Regions from separate parts of the Sinorhizobium sp. 7-81 genome, predicted to be linked through region 1. Evidence: predicted binding sites of a transcription regulator. Region 1 holds the regulator's gene; the other holds the start of a gene.
What was found. Region 1 encodes PhoB, which activates phosphate uptake and scavenging genes when phosphate is short. Its sites were predicted from a motif close to TGTCATNNANCTGTCAT; they were not measured.
Positions count from the first base shown of each region.

Region 1 (10,590 bases):
AGTGAGCGGCCCCGGCGTGATCGGCGAGCAGCCTCTGCTCAACCCCGGCGACACTTACGAATATTCCTCCGGTTGCCCACTGGATACCCCCTCCGGCGTCATGTTCGGCCACTACAGCATGGAGGCCGAAGACGGGGAGACATTCAATGTGGCGATCCCCGCCTTCTCGCTTGATTCGCCCGGGCTCGTCCGCACCCTCAACTGAGGGTGCGGCCCCGGTAGCCAAAACGCATCAGCTAAGGCACATCACTGGGGACGCACCTCGCTCGCCTCGAAACGATAGGTGGTGGAGCAGAACTCGCACGTCACCTTGATCACGCCGTCTTCGATGCTGCTTTCGATGTCATCGCTGTCGAGCCCCGCCAACACCCCGCGGATCTTCTCGCGCGAGCAGCTGCAGCGATCATAGACAGCTTGCGGCTGATAGACACGGACCCCGCGTTCGTGGAACAGCCGATAGAGCAGCCTTTCCGTTCCGACGGTCGGGTCGGTCAGCTCGTCGGTGTCGATCGTCTCGACCATCACCTTCGCCTCCGACCAGAGATCATCTTCCTCAAAGAGGTGGAACGTCTCCTCCCCCTCGTCGCCGTCGCCCCCCGGAAGGTCCGGCTGGCGCATGCGTTCAGGGGCGTCCGGCAGGAACTGGGCAACCATGCCGCCGGCGCGCCAGCGGTGCCGCGGCTTGCCGTTTTCGTCGCGATCGAGAAGCTCGGCGACACCAAGGCGCACCTTGGTCGGGATCTGCTCCGACTGGCGGAAATAGACACCGGCGATTTCCTCGAGCGTTGCACCGTCGAGTTCGACAATACCCTGGTAGCGCTGCATGTGGGCGCCCTGGTCGATGGTGAAGGCAAGAACGCCCCTGCCAAGGAGTTCGTGGGGCTGCGTGCGCCCCCCCTCCTCCGCGGCGGCCAGGGCCTCCTGGCTGTAACGGGCGTAGGCCCGGACCCGGTCCGGCGTGGAAAAGTCCGCCACGACGAGATCGACCGGACCGTCGCCCTGAGTCTGAACGATCAGCTTGCCCTCGAACTTCAGCGACGTGCCGAGCAGCACCGTCAGCACCACCGTCTCTGCGACCAGCCGCGCCACCGGCAGCGGATAACTGTGCCGCTCCAGGATGGCATCGAGCATAGGGCCGAGCTGCACGGCGCGCCCGCGCACGTCGAGCCCCTCGACCTGGAAGGGCACGACATGGTCGTCGCCGGCAAAATCGAACTCGCCAAGCCCCCGCGCTGTTTCTGTCATATCTTGCTCCTTGCATCGCGGGCGAGGCGCGTGGGGACATAGATACCCCGGCGCAGTCTGCCCGTTATTTCATTTGACCCTGTCGCGATCGGATTTGTCCAGAAGGCACGTGCATTCCGACGGTGCGCGGCACGCGCTCACAATGCACAATGACTGATTGGCGGCCACTATCCGGCAGCATGACCGGAGCCGGCCTCATGCCGCCTAAATTGTGTTTCAGCGCGGAAAATTCAATAGGCACCCCGGTTCCACGGGCTTCCGGTCTCCGACGGTCCCGAACCGGCCATTCCAGGACCACCCCAAACGACCGGGTCTTCGGATCAGGGCGGAATGCCGTCAAAAGACCGGTACCGCGCTCGTCAGACGACGCCCATGCACCAGGCAAGGATCGATTTCTGTGCATGCAACCGGTTCTCCGCCTCGTCGAAAACAACCGATTGTGGGCCGTCGATGACCTCGTCCGTCACCTCTTCGCCACGGTGCGCCGGCAGGCAGTGCATGAACAGTGCGTCCGGCGCGGCGTGCTTCATCAATGCCCCATTGACCTGGTAGGGTTGGAAAACATTGTGGCCGCGGGCGCGGTGCTCCTGGTTCATCGATACCCAGGTGTCGGTGACGACGCAATTGGCTCCCGCGACGGCCTCCTCGGCCTCATGGCAAAGCAGGATCTCACCGCCATTGCTGCGCGCCCAGTTGAGGAACTTGTCCTGCGGCTCGGAACCGAGCGGCACCGCCATGTTCATGCGATATCCGAAACGCGCCGAGCCTTCGACCAGCGAATGGAGCACGTTGTTGCCATCACCCGCCCAGGCGATCGTCTTGCCCTTGACGGGCCCGCGATGCTCCTCGAACGTCATGATGTCTGCCATGATCTGGCAGGGATGCGTATCATCGGTCAATCCATTGATAACCGGCACCGTGGCGTGTTCGGCGAGTTCCAACAGCCGGCGATGATTTGTCGTGCGGATCATGATGGCGTCGACATAGCGCGAAAGAACCTTTGCCGTATCGCCGATCGTCTCGGCCCGGCCAAGCTGCATTTCGGTTCCGGAAAGAAACAGCGTCTCGCCACCGAGCTGGCGCATGCCGACGTCAAAGGAGATGCGCGTGCGGGTGGAGGGCTTCTCGAAAATCATCGCGAGCACCTTGCCGGCAAGCGGCCGTTCAGCGGTGCCCGCTTTGGTCGCCGTCTTGCGAACGCGGGCGTCGTCAATGATCGTCCTCAAGTCGGCAGCCGTCATCGCCGAAAGATCGAGAAAGTGTCTGGTACCGGTCATCACTCAAAATTCCTGTCGTGAAAGTCAGGCCGTTCAGGCCGCCGCATTGCCGCTGTTGCTTCTGACCGCTTCGGCGGCACGCTCAAGCCTTGCGAGCCCTTCTCGGGCTTCGGCGGCAGTGGTGATCAACGGCGGCAACAGGCGCAGCACGTTTTCGCCGGCCGGAACTACAAGCAGCTTCTCCGCGCGGATTGCCTTCAACAGATCGGCCGAGGGCACCTTTGCCTTGATCCCGAGCATCAGTCCGTCCCCGCGGATTTCCTCGATCACATCCGGAAAACGGTCCTTGAGCGACGCGAGCCCCTGCCGGAAAACGAGAGTGACGTCGCGCACCTGGTCCAGGAAGCCGTCGGCGAGAACAACGTCGAGCACCGCGTTGCCGACCGCCATTGCCAGCGGATTGCCGCCATAGGTCGATCCGTGCGTCCCCGTGACCATGCCAGCGGCCGCTTCTTCGGTCGAAAGGCACGCGCCCAGAGGAAAGCCGCCGCCGATGCCCTTCGCGACAGCCATGATGTCGGGCCGGATGCCGGCCCACTCATGGGCGAAGAGCTTGCCAGTCCGCCCGACGCCGCACTGAACCTCGTCGAGGATCAGCAGCAGGCCGAACTCGTCGCAAAGCGCCCGCAACTCCTGCAGAAACTCCTTGCTGGCCAGGCGAATGCCGCCCTCGCCCTGGATCGGTTCGATCAGGATCGCCGCCGTCTCGTCATTGATCGCATCCTTGACCGCAGCGAGGTCGCCGAAAGGAACCTGATAGAAGCCTGGCGCCTTTGGCCCGAAACCCTCGATGTACTTCTGTTGGCCGCCGGCCGCGATCGTCGCGATCGTGCGGCCATGGAAGGCGCCTTCGAAGGTGATGATATGGAACTTTTCCGAATGCCCTTTGGCGAAATGATAGCGACGCGCAGTCTTGATCGCGCATTCGAGCGCTTCCGCACCCGAATTGGTGAAGAACACGCGGTCCGCGAAGGTCACGGCGGTCAGCCGGCGGGCCAGGCTTTCCTGCCCGGGAACCTCGTAGAGGTTGGAAAGATGCCAGACCTTGTCCGCCTGCGCCTTCAGCGCCTCGACGAGGTGCGGATGTGCATGGCCAAGCGAGTTCACGGCAACGCCTGCGGCAAAATCGAGATAGCGCGAGCCGTCTTCGGCGATAAGCCAGACGCCCTCGCCTCGCTCGAAACGCAACGGCGCGCGCATATAGGTGTCGTAGAGCGGCGTTGTTGCGGCCATGGCGAACTTCTCCTTCCGTCCTGTTGGCATCGATATCGGCTGATCGCGTCCGATAAAAATCAAAAATGCCGCCTTTCGGCGGCGCAGGCACTATTCCTATTTCGCACTGCAATGTCAACAAAACCAAGGCTTGCAACGGCCCTGAAGGCTTAGATTCCGACGTGCGAAAAAACGTCCGGCGAGGGCTTGCAAAAATGCAACGGCCAGCGAGCAAGTTGGGGAAAACCCCGAAATCGATTCGGCGCGATTCCCGCGACTCTTGCCACGGAGTCACCCTGCCAGTAGGTTAATATTCAATTACTAGACGCATGCGGCGGACCTAGTCACCAAAAGAGTTATCGCGTTGCAGCTCCGGAGTTTTTCCGGAGCATGGTGATGGATTCTGCCATCCAACGCCGAGAACGGAGAGTGCAGAATGAACTGGACTGACGAGCGGGTGGAGAAACTGAAGAAGCTGTGGTCGGAAGGCCTGAGCGCCAGCCAGATCGCGGCACAACTGGGTGGCGTCAGCCGTAATGCCGTCATCGGCAAGGTTCACCGGCTGAGCCTGCCGGGGCGGGCCAAGGCCGGCGGCGCGACCACTGCCGCACGCCCGAAGCGCACCACTTCCGCTCCCCGCGCGCCGAATTACGCCGCGCGTGTCACAACCCGCACCGTCACCCGCACCGCTGGTGCCACCGTGCTCAAGGAAGAGATCGAAGTCGATCTCGTCGCGGATCAGGACCTCGAACACGCACCCAATGTCGTCGTTCCGATGTCCCGCCGCCTCGGCCTGACGGAGCTCAGCGAGCGCACCTGCAAGTGGCCGATCGGCGATCCTTTGAAGGAAGAGTTCCATTTCTGCGGCAATGACTCGCCGGAATCGTCGCCTTATTGCAGCTATCACACGCGGCTCGCCTATCAGCCTTCCGGCGAGCGCCGGCGGATGCGCTGATCGGTCTTGCGAACGCAAATGAAAAGGGGCCTAAAGGCCCCTTTTTTATGCATGCAGAAACCGGACAACAGCGGCCTTCAGCTTTCAAGTGAATAGCCGGCACCGCGCACGGTGCGAATGACATCGGGCATGTTCGAAAAGTTCAGCGCCTTGCGCAGACGACCGACATGCACGTCCACTGTGCGTTCGTCGACATAAATGTCATGACCCCACACGCCGTCGAGAAGCTGTGAACGGGAGAAGACGCGCCCCGGCGAGGACATCAGGAACTCCAGCAGCCGGAACTCCGTCGGTCCGAGCCGAACCTCGCGGCTGCGCCTGTGGACCCGGTGCGTCTCGCGATCGAGCTCGATGTCGCCGCAGCGCAAGAGCGTCGAAAGTACCTCGGGCTTGGCGCGCCGCAGCATCGCCTTCACCCTTGCCATCAGTTCCGGCGTAGAGAACGGCTTGACGACATAGTCGTCCGCGCCGGTGGCGAGACCACGAACCCGCTCGCTTTCCTCGCCGCGCGCAGTCAGCATGATAATCGGCAGGCGCTCCGTTTCCGGCCTCTGCCGCAGCCGGCGGCAAAGTTCGATGCCGGACACTCCGGGCAGCATCCAGTCGAGGATCAACAGATCGGGCAACCGCTCCTGAAGGCGGATTTCAGCCTCGTCTCCACGCAGGATCGTATCGACGTCGAATCCTTCGGCCTCGAGATTGTAGCGCAGGAGGACGCTCAGCGCCTCCTCGTCCTCGACAACAGCGATCTTCGGCAACATTCGGTCATGCTCCTTCCCACGCGCGGGTGCCGTCATGCCACCGCGGCACAATACGGGCGCGAATACTCGCGACCGGGACAAGATTAACGCATGCACCTGCGCATGCGGGTATCGGGCGCCCTAGATCGTTTCATTGAAACAGTGAAACGACCTAAATCTCTGAACGACGCAACTCCGGACGAAAAACCGTTGTCCTGGAATTGCTCTAGTCCGTCACGGAGCCCAGCGACGACGTCGTGTCGTCCTTCGGCCGTTCGCCTTGCGGCTGAGCACCCGTCGCCATGTAATAGATCGTTTCGGCGATGTTGGTCGCATGGTCGCCGATACGCTCGATGTTCTTGGCGCAGAAGAGAAGATGCGTGCACGGCGTGATGTTGCGCGGATCTTCCATCATATAGGTCAGCAACTCGCGGAAAAGCGACGTGTAGATCGCGTCGATCTCTTCATCGCGCTCGCGGATGCTGTTCGCCTTTTCCGGCGAACGGGAGGCATAGACGTCGAGCACTTCCTTGAGCTGGACCAGGGCCAGCTCCGCAAGATGCTCCAGGCCACGCGCGAGCTTGCGCGGAATGCCGGATCCGGCGACCGCGATCACGCGTTTGGCGGTATTCTTGCCGAGGTCGCCGACACGCTCCAAATCGGCGGCGATCCGGATCGACCCCATGATCTCGCGGAGATCCGACGCCATTGGCTGACGCTTGGCGATGGTGACGATCGCCTTCTCGCCGATCTGACGCTCGGCGTCGTCGAGGATCGCGTCGTCCGAAATCACCTTCTGCGCCAAGGCCAGATCCGAGTTCACCAGCGCCCGGACAGAGTCCGCCACCATCTGCTCGGCAAGCCCGCCCATCTCGGAGATCCGGCGCGTGAGATATTTCAACTCCTCGTCGAAGGCGGACATTATGTGTGCATGAGTCATTTTCGTTTCCTCAAGGCGCGCGCTGTTCTGGACGGACCTTCATCGATCGTAAGGGTTGGAAACCGCTTTAGCCGAACCGACCCATAATATAGTCCTGCGTGCGCTGATCATCCGGATTGGTGAACATCTTGTCGGTGTCGTTCTCCTCGACGAGATTGCCGAGGTGGAACATGGCGGTGCGTTGCGACACACGCGCGGCCTGCTGCATCGAATGGGTCACGATCACGATCGTGAAATTCGCACGCAGCTCGTGAATGAGCTCCTCGACCTTCGCGGTGGCGATCGGATCGAGCGCCGAGCAGGGCTCGTCCATCAGGATCACTTCGGGGCTGACCGCAACGGCGCGCGCGATACAGAGGCGCTGCTGCTGACCGCCGGAGAGGCCGGTGCCCGGCTCTTGCAGCCGATCTTTGACCTCATTGAAAAGGCCCGCCTTTTGCAGGCTCGTTTCGACGACCTCATCGAATTCCGCTTTCGTGCGGGCGAGACCATGAATACGAGGACCGTAGGCGACGTTCTCGTAGATAGATTTCGGGAACGGGTTCGGCTTCTGGAACACCATGCCGACACGGGCGCGCAGTTCCACGACATCGATGCTCGGATCGTAAATATCGTCCTCGTCGAGCGTGATCTTGCCGGTCACCCGGCAGTTCTCGATCGTATCGTTCATGCGGTTCAGCGTGCGCAGGAACGTCGACTTGCCGCAGCCCGATGGACCGATCAGGGCTGTCACGGTGTTTTCACGGATGTTGAGATTGACGTCGAAGAGCGCGCGCTTCTCGCCGTAATAGACCGACACATCCTTGCCGATCATCTTGTAGGGCACCGTGTTCATTTTCAGGTCCAGAGCCTTTTCCACTGCAGCTTCCGACATCATGTTCATAGTCCTTACCCCACTACCAGCGGCGCTCAAAGCGACGCCGCAAGAGAATTGCGCCCAGGTTCATGAAGACCAGGAAGATCAAGAGAATGATGATCGCCCCGGACGTCCGCTCGACAAAGGCGCGCTCCGCCTCGTTCGCCCACATATAGATCTGCACCGGGAGGGCCGTGGACGGCTCCAGCGGCGATCCCGGAAAATCAACCACGAAGGCGACCATGCCGATCAACAGCAACGGCGCGGTTTCGCCGAGGGCGTGCGCAAGGCCGATGATCGTTCCGGTCAGGATGCCAGGCATGGCAAGCGGCAACACGTGATGGAAAATCGTTTGCATCTTCGATGCGCCGAGACCGAGCGCGGCGGAACGGATCGACGGTGGAACGGCCTTCAGAGCCGCCCGCGTGGCGATGATGATCGTCGGCACGAAACCGCCGACGAGCGCGGCCGAACGCGGCAAGCCGGCGAAATTTATAAAGACGGCGAGGCCGAGAAGGCCGTAGACAATTGACGGTACGGCCGCGAGGTTGTTGATGTTGACTTCGATCAGGTCGGTAAGCCGGTTCTTTGGTGCGAACTCCTCGAGATAGATCGAGGCGGCCACGCCGATCGGCAGCGACAGAACCAGAACGATCAGCATCATGTAGAGAGAGCCGATCAGGGCAACGCCAACGCCCGCCGCTTCCGGACGGCTCGATGCGCCGAATGTGAAGATACCCGTGTTGAAGCTCGTCTTGAGTATGCCGGCATCGGCGAGCTCGTTCATCCAGGCAACCTGCTGGTCCTTGACCTTGCGATTGGTTTCAGCGACCGACAGGTCGATCTGGCCCTTGAAAGCGGAATCGATGTTCGCTTCGGCAAGCAGCGTCACCGGCACCGTTTTGCCGATGATCGACGGATCCGCGACGACGATGTTGCGCAGCTGCGTGCGTGCGCTGGCGGAGATCATATCCGTCGCCTGCTTGACCAGAGGCCGCTTCGTCGCGTCGAGCCCGAGTTGCTTAACGAGCGCATCGCGAACGAGCAACGGATAGTTGGCCGTCATCAGCTGCTTGGCGTCGGTCGCGCGCTCGTTTTTAGGATCGATGACCTTTTCCGAAAACTCGATCGGCAGCGTGATCGTCGTCTGCAGGAATGCAGTGTAGCCCTTCGAAACGACCGTCGTGACGAGGACCGCGAGGAAGAACAGACCGAGGACGATGGCGCTGATGCCATAGGCCCGGAAACGGCGCTCGGCAGCATAGCGGCGCTTGATACCGATATCGCGGCGGGTTTCGGCAGGACGGGTCGAGACCCTTACCGTCGGGGAAGCAAGGTCGGTCATTCGTACTGTTCCCGATATTTGCGCACGATATAGAGCGCGTATATGTTGAGGCAGAGCGTGATGACGAAGAGCGTGATGCCGAGCGCGAACGCGACCAACGTCTGTGGCGACGTGAATTCCAGGTCACCCGTCAGCTGGTGAACGATCTTCACCGTCACCGTCGTCATCGGCTCGAAAGGCGTCAGTTGCATGCGCGCCGCCACGCCCGCTGCAAGCACGACGATCATCGTCTCGCCAACCGCGCGTGACGCCGTCAGAAGCAGCGCACCGACAATGCCGGGCAGTGCGGCCGGCAGGATGACCTTCTTCACCGTCTCTGAACGCGTTGCCCCAAGTCCGAGCGAGCCGTCGCGCAATGCACGCGGAACCTGCGTGATGATGTCATCGGAGAGCGACGATACGAAGGGGATCAGCATGATGCCCATGACGATGCCAGCAGTCAGTACGCTCTGCGCCTGGATGAAGTTCTGGTAGTTGCCGGTGAGGAGGCCGTTCAGTTGCGTCGAGATATCGCGCAGGAACGGTCCGACCGTGACGAGCGCAAAGAAGCCGTAGACGATCGTCGGGATGCCGGCGAGCACTTCGAGGAGCGGCTTCGCCGTCGAACGCAGCCGCGGGCTTGCGTATTCTGCCATGTATATCGCCGCGAAGAGACCAATGGGCACTGCAAACAGCATGGCGACTAAGGCGATATAGAGTGTGCCTCCGAGAAGCGGCAGGAGGCCGAACTGGCCCGATGCGCCGCCGCTGCCGGCGGCCGCGAAACGGGGGTCCCACACCGTGCCGAAGAAGAACTCGGCGGGCGATACCATGCTGAAGAACCGGCCCGCCTCCGACAACATCGAAGCGACGATACCGATGGTGGTGAGAATGGCGATCGAGGACGCAACGATCAGCGAAGCGAGCATTACGCGCTCCACCCGATTGCGGGCGCGGAAGCGGGTGCTGATGTTGCGGATGGCATACACACCGCCAGCAACGGCAACGAACAGCACGACCGCGCTCATCAGCCAGCGACTGTAGGTCCGCATGGCGTTGAACTGCTGCGCTGCCCCAATCATGTACGGTTCGCCTTCTCCCGCCAGCGCTACGCCCTTGGCGGCAAGCGTTTCGCGCAGGTTGGCCGAACCATTTTCAAGCGCGGCGAGTTCAGACGCGTCCAGGCGAACGAGGCCGCCGGCAACCGACTTCACCTGACCGAGTGCGAGCTGAACCGTTGCAGCGCCCTGGCTCTTTACCGCCTCGGGAAGAGCAGAACGGACACTGGAATCGATGTAAAGCGGCGATGCGATCAGCCAGGTGGCCAGCACAAGTGCCGCCGGCAGCATCGCCCAGATGGCGACATAGCTGCCATGATAGCCGGGCAAGGAGTGCAGGTCCGCGAATTTACCGCCGGACTGCGCGAGCGAGCGCGCACGACCGGCAAAATAGGCAATGAAACCAATCAAAACTATGATCAAAAGAAGGAGCGAAGTACTCATCAGCACGTCTCCCCGGCAAAGACCGCCATGGCCGCCGGCAAAATCAAAATGAACGCATGCCCCGACGCGACACCAGGTCGCGCCGGGGCGTGTCTTAATTAGAGCATGTTGCCGGCTTCGAAAGCCTTGCGGATTTCTTCACGCTCTGCGTCCGGAGCAGAAACGAGGCCGTATTCGGCGAGCGGGCTGTCAGGGCCGATCATCTGGTCGTCGATGAAGAATTCGACGTATTCCTTGAGGCCGGGAACAACGCCCATATGGGCCTTCTTGACGTAGAAGAACAGCGGACGGGAAACCGGGTATTCGCCCGAAGCGATCGTTTCCGTCGAGGGAACGACGCCGTTGACGGTAGCGACCTTCAGCTTGTCGGCGTTGTTCTCGTAAAACGAAAGGCCGAACACGCCGATGCCGCTCTTGTTGGAAGCGATACGGGCGAGCGTTTCGGTGTAGTCGCCGTCGATGTCGACAGCCATGCCGTCCTTGCGGACAGCGACGCACTTGGCGAGCTGTTCCTTGGCATCGCTGACGGCTGCCTTGAT
Region 1 covers NZ_JASKLT010000001.1:471,282-481,871, reverse strand. The annotation lists gene apaG (Co2+/Mg2+ efflux protein ApaG) at 1-205, shown strand, start outside; gene QN224_RS02325 (Hsp33 family molecular chaperone) at 247-1,245, opposite strand; gene argF (ornithine carbamoyltransferase) at 1,605-2,522, opposite strand; gene QN224_RS02315 (aspartate aminotransferase family protein) at 2,556-3,755, opposite strand; gene QN224_RS02310 (GcrA family cell cycle regulator) at 4,171-4,689, shown strand; gene phoB (phosphate regulon transcriptional regulator PhoB) at 4,767-5,450, opposite strand; gene phoU (phosphate signaling complex protein PhoU) at 5,656-6,369, opposite strand; gene pstB (phosphate ABC transporter ATP-binding protein PstB) at 6,437-7,252, opposite strand; gene pstA (phosphate ABC transporter permease PstA) at 7,266-8,570, opposite strand; gene pstC (phosphate ABC transporter permease subunit PstC) at 8,567-10,051, opposite strand; gene QN224_RS02280 (substrate-binding domain-containing protein) at 10,150-10,590, opposite strand, start outside.

Region 2 (7,116 bases), on a different contig from region 1:
CCGCCGGTGGTCGGGCGGAGCATTTTATAGGCGACCAATTCGGCAAGAAAGGCTGTCGCGGTGTTGCGGCTGGCACCGTCGGTATCGCGCATCAGCTTCAGCAAGCGTGCCGCCGTGACGCCAGATTCGGGATTGTTGCGGTCGCGTTCGAGGTGGAGCGCATAGGCCGCGTGGGTCAGCATCCACTTCTGGTGGGCCGCCACCATGCGTGCGACGCGGGGGAAGAGGTCATTCACCGCTATCAGGTTGCGTGCACCGACCTGCAGGACCGACCGAAATTCCGGGTTCTGCAGCAATGCCTCCACCGTGAAACCGGGTGGGCTCTTTTGCTCGACGCTTTCCTTCCCCGCAACCTGCTGCATCTGCACGCATGTCCCCAAGGGCGCTGCATCGGAACATGGCAATCGACGCGTGTTCCGGGGCAACACACAGCTCGCTCTGGTCGTTCACTAGCATTCCTACCTTGCGCCGAACGTGCAAGTCCGTTGTTTTGTTCAGACGAAATTTCCGCACGCCACGCGCGCAGTGACGGCAGTTTGCCGATCGACTGGCTGAACACGCGTCACGTTCACGCCGGCCATGTCATCGCGGCCAGTCGCTGCCAATGCCTGTCATTGGACCAGAACCGGTCGCTGGCACTTGACGCCGGTGACGCGCACGTCGGCCTCGCCGACACGGACGCCGACCAATAGCAGCAGGTTGTAAAGCAGCTCATCGACCGGTGCGGTGACGGAGCCCAGCGTCTGCGCCAGTGCCTGCTGCAGCAATGCCGGCGTTGCCAGCGACAGAGGCCCCACATGGATCTCGGCGTTCAGGTTGTTGAGCAGGGTTTTGGTGGTCGAGGTGAGAATATCCTTCGTCGATACGCTCTTGATCGTCCGCGACGCGACTTCGTTCGGGCTGAAGCTCAGGCGCGACGCCTGAAGGTTCTTGGATTCGACATGGGCGATTGCGTCAATCTTGAGGACGGTCGCATCCACGAGACGCGCAGGCGTCACCCTCGCATCGGAAGAGAAGCTCGCCAGGACAGTGGGGTCGACGTCGCCGATGGCGATTTCGGCGATGCCGGGCACTGCATCGACGACAACAGCCGCGTTCTCCGGCGTTCGGCCGTAACAGCGAATGTCCGACAGCTTCGCTTCCGCATGGGCAAGCTCCACATAGATCGGCAGCCGGATGCGGATTCCGGCGAGGGCTGCGAGACCATCGACCCCGATCTCGACGGCAAGGCGCGTCTGTGCCGTGCGCACGGCGGCTCCGGGGGCGCCCAGGCGGTGGCTCGGGGTTTCCACCGGCGGTTCGCCGATCGCTAGCTTGACCTTCGCCGACGCGATACCCGGAAGACCGGCAACGGCATCCAGGGCAACCTGTCGGTCGCCAGTGGCGATCGCTGCGGCCGCGGAAACGAGCTGCAAGGCGCTGACCTTCATCGCCCAATCCGATCCGGCATCGACGCTCAGGCTCTTCTTCGGGTCTATATTGAGGACCTGGGCCAGCGTGAAGCTCTGTTTGTTGTCGGGGGCGGCGAGTTCGATCGTTTTCAGAGCGGAGGTAACGGAGCCGGACAGACCCTGCACAAGTCTCATCGACGCGAGCAATTGCGGCATCGTCAAATCGGCCGTCAGCACATCCTCGTAGGATGCAGCGGTCAGGTTCAGGCGGGTGGCGATTACCTTCAGGAAAGGCTGGACGTCGATATCGGCATCGATCAGAGCTTCGTAGTCCATCACCTTGAGCGAGACGGTGGTGCCAAGCATCTGTCCGAGAACGGCGTTCAGCAAGCCGCTATTGAGGCTGGCAAGTCGGGACCCCACGGAAAAGGCCGCGACCTTGGAGCTGGCAGCGGTACCCGTGACGCTCAGATCCGGCGGGCCGCTGAACATCGCGGCGAGGTAGAGGTCTCCCTTCTTTTCGAGCGTGACCTGGACCGCGTCGGTCGGGACCGCGTCCTTGATGAAGCGTTGGGCCGCAGCGATTGCGGGATCGGGGACATACCGGCCGCGTATGATAGTCGCCACGCCCTTGGCCGCAGTCTCAACGTCGTTCGGCAGCACCTTGCCGTCGACCGTCATCAGGCCCGCGGATGTCGATACGGCGTAGTCGAGGCCGTTGTTCTTGAAGTGGGCCAGCACCGCGTCATCCGCCGAACCGACATTGGCGGCGGCGGCGATTGCCGCGAGGTCGGCCACGGATTGCATCTCCTGCTTTTGCAGCGTGAGATAACCGTAATCGACGCCAAGTGCCATGGACGTGATGACGAGCGGCATCACCAAAGCGGCCGAAATGCCGACGTTAGCGTTTCTGGCTTTCATGAAGTGGCGCATCTGCGCTGTCCCGATCGCCATTTCAGATGCCTCCCACGCGTATTGTCGCGTAACGCTCGATCTGCTCGCCCGGCAGCGCAAAGGTGAAAAGACTCCAGATGGGGAGGTCACTCGCATCGTATTTGATCGTGACGGTGAATTGGTTGGCGTTGTTTTCGTCGTCGCGGACCGTCACGTTCATCTGCGAGGACTTGATGAACGTCTGGTTCATCGTTGTCGTGCGAATGTAATCGATCGCGAGCTGTTCCCGTTCCTCCTCCGAGAGGCCGGCGATCGCCGTGCGTGCGGCATCCGCGGCGATCTGCTGAATCGAATGCGCTGCACTCAGATAAATCCCGTAGGCAATCAGGGTCAGCACACACATGAAAAAGAGCGGTGCTATCACCGCAAATTCTATCGCGGCAGCGCCGTCGCCACGGCCGAATAGGCGCTTGAGAACCGACATACCAGCAGCATCTCCCCAGTTGCGTACCTTCAATCTCCCTGCATTTTCAGGTTGCGCGTCAAACGTTAATAATTCTTAACTCCCATAAGTTGTACATCTCTCCGATGGTTCATGGAGAGTTTAAATTTTACGTTGAATTAGAAATAATGCATGTTGATGCGATGCGCCGCGGGCAGGCCGCTCCGCGGAGGAACGCTAGTTGTCGGTCCATTTCCGCTGCGAACGGCAACGCTTGGACTGCGCTATCCGGTGACTGAGTTTGGCAAGGTCGAAACGCGGTGCGGCGATCTCGCGAAGCAGCACGTCATTGACTTGTGGTGAAGCGCGATCAATTCGACCTCGGTCGCGAGAATGGCGACCGGCGAAAGCGTGAGAGGCTTCGTCAGCGGCCGAGGGAGATTGCGCCTCGGCCGTCGAGATCTCAGGAGCCCACGGGGAAGAGTTCGGCGTGGGACTTGAAGAAGCGTTCGGTGCTGTACCGCTTGCCGAACATCATGTCGTGCTGGAGGAAGCGGTAATCGCGCAAGGACGCGGGTATCTTCGGCTGCCGCGACCACTCCGCAATGTCCTTGCCGTTCTTGCGAACCACCATATAGCGGTCGAGGATGCGGTACTGGTCGTAAACCTTGCCGAGGAAGCCGGTGTAATAGGGGTGCTCGTAGCCGGCCTGCTTGAGGATCTGATAGGAAAGGAAGGCCGGGCTGATCGTTCCGATGTTCTTCTTCGGGCCAGTCTTGTTCGACCAGACGACGAGCGGCGTTTCATGCTGCGCCTTCATCTGCTCCTTCGTACCCTTGCGCGACGCCGTCACGTCGTTCATGTAGCCGGTATTGGTGTAGACGGTGTTGAGCGGCGGCAGATGATCGCCGAAGAGCACGATGATCGTCTCGCGGTCGCGGTTCTTCGCCCAGTCCATCAGCATTTTCAGGCTGTCGTCCGCTTCCTTGATGCCCTGCGCATAGGTAGCGAGCACCTGGCGGTCACTTTCGGGGAGATTGCCTTCGACCTTGATCGTGTTCTTCGCATAGCGGTTCGGCTCATAGGGGCCATGGCCCTGCAGGGTCACCGTAAAGAAGAAGAAGGGGTCCTCCATGGCATCCGCCTGGCGAATGATTTCCTTCGTCAGCGCGTCATCCGAAGCAAAGATGCCGCGCTTCTGCATCACCGGCAGGTTCTCTTCCGACCGGAACGTGTCGAAGCCGAAGGCCTTGTAGACGGCGGTGCGGTTCCAAAACCAGCCCTGGAAGGGGTGGATGGCGCGCGAGACATAGCCTTCGCTGCGGAAGAAGGTCGCCAGCGAGGGGATCGGGTTGCGGATATATTGCTGGTAGGGAATGCTGCCATAGGGCAGGAACGCATTTGAAAAGCCGGTCAGCGCCTCGAATTCGACATTGGCGGTCATGCCGCCGAACTCCGGCGAGAAGACGTTGCCCACCTGCATCTCGCGGACCGTCGGCATCGGGTCGGGCGAAAGCTTCACATTTGGAAGACGGGTCGGATCCCAGAAGGATTCGCTCATGAGCACGATCACGTCCGGCTTTCCGCGATGCGTCGTTCCGGCAGGGGTCGGCTTGACCGGAATGCGGTCGATCGCATCGGCCATATAGCCCGCAGGCGCGTTGACATTGGCCATCGGCAGGTTGATCGCGAAGGCAAGCGCAAAGCCGTTGTGGCGATAGTTCTCGGTCTGGTCCCACATGATGGGAATGACCCTCAGCCGGTCGCGGATCCACGAGAACTGGTTGTAATCCATGATCTGCCAGAAGGCGACGAGCAGGGGCAGGGCGAAGGCGGCGCGAACGATACGCTCCTTGCGCGTCAGCTTGGGGAAGTTCCGCCACGCATAGCGCAGGAGCAGGCCGATAACGGCGACCATGGCGATCAGCCCCAAGACGACGCCAATGGCGGTCCACGGCCGGTCTTTAACGAGAACCGGCATCAGCTCCATGATTTGCCGGCCGAAGAGAAAATCGGTCGGATAAAGCGGATCGGAGAGGAAGACTTGCTTCTGTTGGCAGACAAAGGCCGGAAGAACGGCGAGCGGCACGACCAACAGGCCCGCCTTGTGCTCGCGGCCGAACAGCGCATCGATTGCAAGCAGAACGAGGAAGAATGCCGCAACTGTCGTCCAGGCCGGACGCATGGGATCGATGAAATAGGCGACGGTATCGGCAAAGGATTGGCGCACGATCAGCTCGATTGCGAACACAAGCGCTGCAGCAATGAAAAGAGAGAGGAACGCGCTGCGCGTGCCGGCCAGTGTCTTGGCGCTTCTGACGGAGGAGCCAGACCTATCGACATAGGCCTGGGAGCGTCTCGCGGCGGCGGAATCGATACTGGCCAAGAGCTTCTCCAATTTTATAAATCTTTCGTCTAACTGTCATACGACTGTCATCTTGAACGGGGGATGAATGGTTAAACCAGCTTGGTTGGTTGCAAGTTCCGCGCGCGGCAAAAGATTGCCATCTCTCCGCGTAAGGGGCCGGAAACGCAGAATTTTTCGGAATTTTTGAGTTGATTGCGATTGGCTGTGGGTTTTTTGTCGCGGTATGCGATAGAACATGCCGTACGTCAGAAAGTATTCGCTGAGAAAAGACCGACAGGCCCGCTCATGACTGCACAGAATGCCGTTCCCTCGACGCTACGGATCGCCGTGGCCCAGCTCAATCCAACGGTCGGCGACATCGCCGGCAATCTGGCGAAGGCACGCGAGGCGCGCGCGGATGCGGCGCGCCAGGATGCCGACTTGCTGGTGTTCACCGAACTCTTCATCTCTGGCTACCCGCCCGAAGACCTCGTGCTGAAACCTGCGTTTCTGAAGGCCTGCTTGCAGGCGGTCGAGAAGTTCGCCGCTGAAACGGCTGATGGCGGGCCGGGCGTTGTCATCGGCTTTCCCCGTCAGGCCGGAGCGCTCCGCCATAATTCGATCGCCGTCCTGGACGGAGGCAAGATCATCGCGATCCGCGACAAGGTGGATCTGCCGAATTACGGGGAGTTCGACGAAAAGCGCGTGTTCGACGCCGGAGGAATGCCCGGTCCCGTCAACTTCCGCGGCGTGCGCATCGGCATACCGATCTGCGAGGATATCTGGGGCGATCTCGGCGTCTGCGAGACCCTCAAGGAAAGCGGCGCCGAAATCCTGCTTTCCCCGAACGGTTCGCCCTATTATCGCGGCAAGGTCGATGTCCGCCATCAGGTTGTGCTGAAACAGGTCATCGAGACCGGCCTGCCGATGATCTATGCCAACCAGCTCGGCGGACAGGACGAGCTCATCTTCGACGGTGCGAGCTTCGCCTTCAATGCGGACAAGTCGCTGGCCTTCCAGATGAGCCAGTTCGAGGAAGCGGTCGCGATCTCGGAATGGAGGCGAGGCGAGGACGGTTGGGCTTCGTCCAACGGGCTCAATTCACGCATCCCGGAAAGCGAAGAGGCGGATTACCGCGCCTGCATGCTGGGCCTCAGGGACTACGTCAACAAGAATGGCTTCAAGAATGTCGTGCTCGGCCTTTCGGGCGGCATCGATTCGGCGATCTGCACGGCGCTAGCGGTTGATGCACTTGGCGAGGAGCGTGTGCGCACGGTGATGCTGCCTTACCGATATACGTCGCAAGAATCGCTGAAGGACGCCGAGGCCTGCGCCAAGGCGCTCGGCTGCCGCTACGATATCGTTGCCATCGAGGAGCCGGTCGAGGGCTTCCTCAGCGCGCTCTCGGATGCATTCGAGGGCACGGAATCCGGGATCACGGAGGAGAACCTCCAGAGCCGCACGCGCGGGACGATCCTGATGGCGATCTCCAACAAGTTCGGTTCGATGGTGGTCACGACCGGCAACAAATCCGAGATGTCGGTCGGCTACGCCACGCTCTATGGCGACATGAACGGCGGCTTCAACCCGATCAAGGATCTCTACAAGATGCAGGTCTATGCCCTTTCGCGCTGGCGCAACAGTGCGGTGCCGCCGGGCGCGCTCGGGCCTTCGGGTGAAGTCATCCCGCAGAACATCATCGACAAGGCCCCATCCGCCGAACTTCGGCCGAACCAGACCGACCAGGATTCGCTGCCGCCTTATCCGGTGCTCGACGACATCCTCGAATGCCTCGTGGAGAAGGAGATGAGCACCGAGGAAATCGTCGCGCGTGGCCATGACGAGCCGACGGTCCATCGCATCGAACACCTGCTTTACATTGCGGAATACAAGCGCCGCCAGTCGGCTCCGGGCGTGAAGATCACCAAGAAGAACTTCGGTCGCGACCGGCGCTATCCGATTACCAATCGCTTCCGTGACAGGGGGTAGTGATGCGCAGCTCGGTGGAGATCTTCGACATCGGCAGCGGCGAGACACGCGTC
Region 2 covers NZ_JASKLT010000003.1:493,566-500,681, reverse strand. The annotation lists gene QN224_RS14945 (hypothetical protein) at 1-362, opposite strand, end outside; gene QN224_RS14940 (pilus assembly protein TadG-related protein) at 612-2,345, opposite strand; gene QN224_RS14935 (pilus assembly protein) at 2,347-2,769, opposite strand; gene QN224_RS14930 (LTA synthase family protein) at 3,191-5,113, opposite strand; gene QN224_RS14925 (NAD+ synthase) at 5,381-7,063, shown strand; gene QN224_RS14920 (TolB family protein) at 7,066-7,116, shown strand, end outside.
Region 2: the regulator PhoB is predicted to act here: its motif matches at 5,148-5,164, upstream of QN224_RS14930 (LTA synthase family protein).